DNA from 2 places in the Cohnella yongneupensis genome. Region 2 is predicted to be linked to the other one. Evidence: riboswitches for the same ligand, from Rfam matches in the RefSeq annotation. Region 2 holds a riboswitch; the other holds the start of a gene.
What was found. Region 2 has a riboswitch for cobalamin ahead of nrdI (class Ib ribonucleoside-diphosphate reductase assembly flavoprotein NrdI). Riboswitches for the same ligand answer to the same signal wherever they lie in the genome.

Region 1 (3,652 bases), on a different contig from region 2:
GATTGAATGGAGAGAAGACCTTCGACCATCATGAGCTTCAGATCGACTTCGCGCTTGGACAAGCGCTTCAGCTTGTTCGCGATCGGATGCCACAGGACGTATCCGCTGAAAATACCGAGCAACGTAGCGATGAACGCGGCGGCAACGGCGTGCGCGAGCAATTCCATGTTGTCGAGGTTCTGCAATGCCGCGATCAGACCGATAACGGCGCCGAGTACCCCGAGCGTGGGCGCGTACATACCGGCTTGAGCGAAAATTAGCGCGCCGGAACGGTGACGATCCTCGGTTGCGGAAATATCCTCGAGAAGGACATCTCTAACGAAGTCCTGGTCGTTGCCGTCAATGATCATCCGCATGCCGCCCTTAAGGAAATGGTCTTCGATTTCCTCGACGCGGGCTTCAAGCGCCAGCAAGCCTTCGCGGCGAGTAATGGTCGCCCATTCCATGAACATGTAGATGAGTTGCTCGCGCGGAAGCAGTACAGGCTCCGAGAACGTAATCTTGAACAGCTTCGGAATCTTCTTAAGGTCTTGCATAGGGAAAGCCACGAAAATGGATGCGGCTGTTCCGACGAAAATAATAATGTACGCCGCCGGATTGTTGATCAGGCTGACTAACGGCGCCCCCTTGAGGTACATCCCGAACAGCAGAGCCACTAAGCCGACAGATAATCCTATAATTGTTGAATTTTTCATGGTACACCCCAGTATATGTAAGGATTAATTGAAGACGAGATGAGCACGTGCAAGCTGAAGCGACACGTTAATAGGTTTATCGACATTCCGTGCGCAAAGCTTTAGAGGTTAAACAGGATTTTCGCAGTTATTCGGAATTTATTCGTCGGACATTACTAGGACCGCGGCATATGGACAGTGCCCACATCGCGTGATAAGATGGCTACACAAGTGAATTCGGCGGAAAACAGGTGCTCGCAAGAGCTTAATAGAGAAGTTCGGTGCAAAACCGACGCGGTCCCGCCACTGTCCATGGGGAGCGAACCGGATTAGCCACTGCGCGCGTCGTCAGACGCGGGTGGGAAGGCCCGGCAAGCGATGATCCAGGAGCCAGGAAACCTACCTGTTTTCGACAAACACCCGATAACCTACGAGGAATAGGGGAGGTGTGGCGGCATTCGCTGCGATCGCGCGGCAGGTTAGAGTTGGGCGAGCGTCAGCGAAGCACTAGGCAGAGGATCCGTATCCGTTACGGGCTAACCGTCTGCCGTTCGCGCATCGGCGCGATTCGAAGTGTGTGCCATCACGCAAACATCCCTCGGTCTTTGGGGGATGTTTTTTTGTTGTTCATACGAATGGGGAAGCTGAACATTCACTTGATGCAGGTGCCCGGGAGGGCAATGAGTCGAGGGGGAGATCGGTTTGATAGCGGGAGTATCAGGGGAAAAGAATAGGTTCATAGGTTCGAGGTTCATGCGGGCGTTGCTGAGCTCCGTATTGGCATTGGTCGTCTTGCTGCAAGGTGCGTTGGGGGCTTTTGCGGGAAGCGCGCATGCGGAAGAAGCGGCTGGCGTCGCGCCGACGCGGGCGCAAGTAACGGAAGCGCTCGGCCAACTGCAAGGCTTGCTGGGGAAACCGTCGGAGCCGGCCAACGACTGGATCGCTTTCGGACTCGCGCGTTCGGGCAAACCGATCGCGGACCGATACATGAAGGTGGCGGAGCAGAGCGTTACGGACGGAAGCCTTCGTCTCGTGACCGACTTCGCGCGCGTCGCGCTGGCGGTTAACGCGAGCGGCGGCGATGCGACGAGCATCGGCGAGGGGCATAGCAACCTGCCCGCGAAAATCGCGAATTTCGAGAAAATGACGGCGCAAGGGCCGAACGCGCCCGCTTACGCGCTGATCGCGCTAGATGCGACGGGTTACGAGCCGGGAGCCGGCGCGACTTGGACGCGGGATAAGCTGATCAAGTGGTTGGTGGACAATCGGAACGCCGACGGCGGATGGTCGCTAGCTCCGGGCAAGAGCGACGTAGACGTTACGGGAATCGTGCTTACGGCGCTCGCGCCTTATCAAGATCGCGCGGACGTGCGCGGCATTGTCGATGCGGCGTTGACGTGGTTGTCCGCGGCACAGCGTTCGACGGGCGGCTTCGGCAATCCGACGGAATCGAGCGAGAGCTCGGTACAAGTGTTGGTTGCGCTGACTTCTCTCGGCATCGATCCTATTAAGGATACGAGATTCCAAAAGAACGGCGTGTCGGCGCTGGCTCGGCTGCTGGAATTCCGCCAAGCGGACGGACGGTTCGCGCACGCGGTAGACGGCAAAGCCGACGCGATGTCGACGTTCTATGCGCTGCTCGGGTTGACGGCGGTAGATCGCTGGCAGGATGGACTGCCCGGTTTGTATGCAGGGCTAGGAGCTACCGGCAAAGCGTCGGTCGTCGTCAACGGGTTAAGCGGCACGATCGCAAGCGGATCGGTGAACGGCAAGACGGCGCTTGAGGCTCTCGTAAACGTAGTAAAATCTAGCGGTACGCCATATACGATTACTAGGCACCCGCAATTCGGACCGTATCCAACAATGGTCGGGGGCGTCGAGAACGCGAGCCTCGGCGGATACGATGGCTGGCAGTTCGCGGTGAAGCGCGACGGCGCTTGGGTCACCATCGTCGAAGGCATGGGAACGTTCCAGCTTAAAGCCGGCGATCAAATGTACGTCTATTACGGAGATATCGGCACGCAGCTCATTCATTCGGTGACGATAGATCCGGTTAAGCCGCGCGAGAACCAGCCGGTAACCGTCCGAGTAGACAAGGAAACGTACGATTGGGACACCGGCAAAGTTATCGTCGGTCCGGCCGCTAAGGCGACCGTAAAGATCGGCGACCAAGTTGCCGTAACGGGCGATAACGGCGTCACGACGTTCACTTTGAAGGCGCAAGGCGAGTTGACCACATCCGTGACCGGATATGCGAGCGGCAAAGCGCCGACTTACTTGGCATGGGAGTCCAAAATTCAAGTAGATGCCTACGAGATGCGGGTTAGCGTTCGCGTGGAAGGCGACGCCGGAGCGATCGCATCCGGCTCGGCCAAAGGCGGAACGGCGCTGGAAGCCGTGGAAACGATGCTTAAAGCGGCCGGGGTTCAATACGACGTGAAGACGTTAAGCTTCGGCAAATATATCGACTCGATCGCCGGTGTAGCCGGAGCAAAGTACGGCGGCTATGACGGTTGGTATTACGCGGTCCATAGGGACGGTTGGTGGGTTTACCCTACGGTGGGCGTTGACGCGTTTATGCTCGAGGACGGCGACGAAATTCTTGTATATTACGGCGGGGATGCGACAAAGCTGGCGGAGCCGATTGCGATTAACCCTTCGCAACCGCTGCCGGGGCAAGATTTCGCCGTCAAGGTGACGAACTTCCCTTGGAGTTGGACTAATGGTTATGATACAACGCAACCCCTTGGGCAGCCGCTTGCGGGCGTGACTGTCACGGTGGGGACGAGTACGGCGGTAACAGACGCTAAAGGCAAGGCAACGTTCAAGGGCTTAAAGGAAGGCCTGTACGCGATTCAAGCTACGGGTTATGCGAAGGACGCTGCGCCTAACGTCGTGCGCGCGGTAGCGCCGCTAGCGGTAACCGGTCATTACGTGGACGAAAAGAACGTTGCGCAATGGGCGCAGTCCGGCGTTCG
Region 2 (3,652 bases):
GAACGGCCTCCGCAGGGGGATGTCGATACGGCGTTCGCCATTGGCGAAGCGGCTGCCCAACTTAGCATGGCGCTTGCTCGGTTACAAGATGCGGTCGATTTAGGCGAACCTAACTATCCGCCGTATTATGAGCTCGATAAGACACATCCGATGTGTACGCCGGAGCGGGTTGCGAATTTCTGCGCTTCTCCGCCCGAAGCGTTCGCCGGGGAAGCGGGACGGTTGCGTGCGATCGGACAAGCGCTCGCCGAGATGGGCGCCGCGCTTCCGCGGCTCCGCGAATTGCCGCATCAGCTCATTCATGGCGATATTAACCATTCCAATCTGCTCGGCCATCGCAACAACATTACCGCGGTGCTCGATTTCGAGTTTTGCACGCGCGATGTCCGCGCGATGGAAGTCGCCGTTATCGTCGCGGGATTATTGTTGGAAGTTAACGACGAAGAAGACCAACCTTGCGACAACGAAGAAGAGAGCGACGACGTACGGCTCATCGCATCCGTGCTTAACGGTTTCGGCGCCAACCTCTCGTTAACCTATGCGGAGGCGAAGGCTATCCCGTTGCTTGCCCGGCTGCGCAAACTAGACGTTTTTTTGCACTTCCTAGGCCGATATTGGGATGGCGTTGACGAGCCTCAAGTATTACTAACGCAGCTACGTTCTACCGCAACGGGTTTGAAGCGGTTAATCGCGATAGAGGATCTGTTAAGGACATACTGTCTCGACTATTTAACGACGTTGAATAAGTAGTGGGCGCAAGTGTCGATCGATGATGAATGTTGTTCGAACTTTCTCTCAACAAAAATAGGTGTCCATTCGTACGGGTACACTAGGAATTGATTAACGGAATTAATGATCGGCCGCGAGCCCGCAGGAATGCGGGAATTCGGCTTTTTTGTTGTTTATTTCGTGCAATAGAAGCGCTGCCCATGACTATAAGACTAGAGCGGAATCTCGTAGAAAGACCCTTGACAATCACTATATATTGACGTACATTTTAGCTTATCAACTACATATCGATTGAACAGGTGATTTTCCGTTAGCCTAGGAAAAGCTTAATAGGGAAGCCGGTGAGAAGCCGGCGCGGTCCCGCCACTGTAAGGGAAGAGCGTCGTTCACACAGCCACTGGACATCCAAGGGATCTGCCGGGAAGGCGAACGACCGCGAAGAAGCCCAAGCCAGGAGACCTGCCTGTTCGCTGATAACAGTTCCCTACGGATGATGGGGAAGATGTTCGTACCGTCTAGATGTCGGCGCTCGCGATTCGCTCGCGAGACTCGCCGCTTGCTAGGACGTATCGGATTCTTCTGTCTCCGATGCGTCTTTTTTTGTCGGATCATCCCGGGGGAACTTGTCGAATGTAGTCATTGGAGGGAGAGAACGGAATGTTGATCGCTTATGATTCGCGCACGGGCAACGTGCGCCGTTTCGTGAAAAAGCTTGGTTTACCCGCCGTTCAGATCGAGGCGGATATGAAGCTCGACCAGCCGTTCATTCTCGTTACGTATACGACCGGGTTCGGCCAAGCGCCGGACAAGGTACTATCTTTTCTACAATCGAACCACCCGCGCATGAAAGGCGTCGTCGCCAGCGGCAATCGCAACTGGGGCGAAGGCTTCGCGCGCAGCGCGGACAAAATTTCCGCTTTATACGCAGTCCCCGTGCTCGGCAAGTTCGAGCTTTCCGGCACGCAGAGGGACGTCGAACATTTTCAACAGGAGGTGAGCCTCGTTGCGGCATATTGAATTGAACAACTTATTGATGCAACACGGCCCGGACGGGTTTTTCCAATTGGAGCAAGATCGCGAAGCCGTTCGCGAGCTCATGAAAGAAATCGACGCCAAGAGCGCGAAGTTCGCCACCCACACGGACCAAGTCCGCTATATGGTCGATAACGATTATTACGAGAACATATACGATACGTACAGTGAGTCGTTCGTGGAGAGCGTCTACAAGCTCACGAACGGCTACAAATTCGAATTCGCTTCATATATGGCCGCATCTAAATTTTATACCGACTATGCGATGCGCTCGAACGACAGATCCCAATACCTGGAAAGCTACGCGGACCGCGTGGCGATCGTGGCGCTGTACTTGGGACGCGGAGACGAGGCTACCGCTAAAGTGCTCGCATCTTCCATGATGGAGCAACGCCTGCAGCCGGCGACGCCGACGTTCCTGAACGCGGGCAAAAGCCGCCGCGGCGAGATGGTCTCTTGCTTCCTGCTCGAGATGGACGATTCGCTTAACTCGATCAACTACGTGCTCGGCACTTGCATGCAGTTATCCAAGATCGGCGGCGGAGTTGCCGTCAACTTGTCCAAGCTGCGTGGACGCGGCGAGTCGATCAAAGGCGTAGAAGGCGCGGCCAAAGGTATTATGCCGGTGCTGAAGCTGATGGAAGACGCGTTCAGCTACGCCGACCAGATGGGACAGCGCAAAGGATCGGGCGCAGCCTACTACAATATTTTCAGCTGGGACGTCATTGAATTCCTCGATAGCAAGAAGATCAACGCCGATGAGAAAACGCGTCTCAAGACGCTGTCGATCGGGCTTATCGTTCCGAACTTGTTCTACAAGCTCGCGGAGGAGAACAAGCCGCTTCACGTTTTCGCGCCGCATACAGTGTACAAAGCATATGGCGTCCATCTGGACGATATGGATATCGACGGCATGTACGAGACGTTGCTCGCCGACGATCGCGTGAAGAAGAAAGTCGTCATGAGCGCACGCGACATGCTCGTTAAGATCGCGATGACGCAGCTCGAGTCCGGCTATCCTTACATCATGAACAAGACGAACGCGAACAACGCGCACGCGCTTAAGGGCCTCGGCCAAATCAGGATGTCCAACCTGTGCACGGAAATATTCCAGCTGCAGGAGACTTCGGAGATCGGCGATTGGGGACAGTCTAGCACGATTCGCCGCGACATTAGCTGCAATCTGGCTTCGCTTAACATCGCGAACGTTATGGGACTCGGTAAGCTAAAGGAATCCGTACATGAAGGTATAACGGCACTCACGGCCGTCAGCGACATGAGCAGCGTTCAGAACGCTCCGGGCGTCGCCAAGGCGAACCGCGAGCTGCATTCCGTCGGACTCGGTGCGATGAACTTGCACGGCTTCCTTGCGAAGAACAAGATCGCATACGATAGCGCGGAAGCGAAGGACTTCGTCCGCACGTTCTTCATGATGATGAATTTCCACTCGATCGAGCGCAGCATGGAAATCGCCCGGGAGAAGGGAGAGACGTTCGCGGGCTTCGAGAAGTCCGACTATGCGAGCGGCGTCTACTTCGATCGTTACTTGCAGGAAGATTTCCGTCCGGTATCGGACAAAGTGAAGGCGCTGTTCGTAGGCATGGAAGTACCATCCGCCGCCGATTGGGCAAGTCTGAAGCTCGACGTGCAGGAGTACGGCTTGTACCATGCTTACCGTCTCGCCATCGCGCCGACTCAAAGCATCTCGTACATTCAGAACGCTACGTCTAGCGTAATGCCGATCGTCGAACCGATCGAAACGCGCACGTACGCGAACTCGACTACGTACTATCCGATGCCGTTCATGAGCAAGGACAACTTCTTCTTCTACAAGTCGGCCTATCGCATGGATCAATTCAAAGTGATAGATCTGATCGCCGAAATCCAATCG

Region 1: another riboswitch for cobalamin. It lies ahead of ACFPQ4_RS10910 (S-layer homology domain-containing protein); the one in region 2 lies ahead of nrdI (class Ib ribonucleoside-diphosphate reductase assembly flavoprotein NrdI).

Annotation. Positions count from the first base shown of each region.
Region 1 is NZ_JBHSNC010000032.1:37,703-41,354, forward strand. Features, by position in the region: gene motA (flagellar motor stator protein MotA) at 1-695, opposite strand, end outside; cobalamin riboswitch at 907-1,095, shown strand; gene ACFPQ4_RS10910 (S-layer homology domain-containing protein) at 1,428-3,652, shown strand, end outside.
Region 2 is NZ_JBHSNC010000007.1:31,911-35,562, reverse strand. Features, by position in the region: gene ACFPQ4_RS02270 (phosphotransferase) at 1-750, shown strand, start outside; cobalamin riboswitch at 1,010-1,210, shown strand; gene nrdI (class Ib ribonucleoside-diphosphate reductase assembly flavoprotein NrdI) at 1,387-1,746, shown strand; gene nrdE (class 1b ribonucleoside-diphosphate reductase subunit alpha) at 1,733-3,652, shown strand, end outside.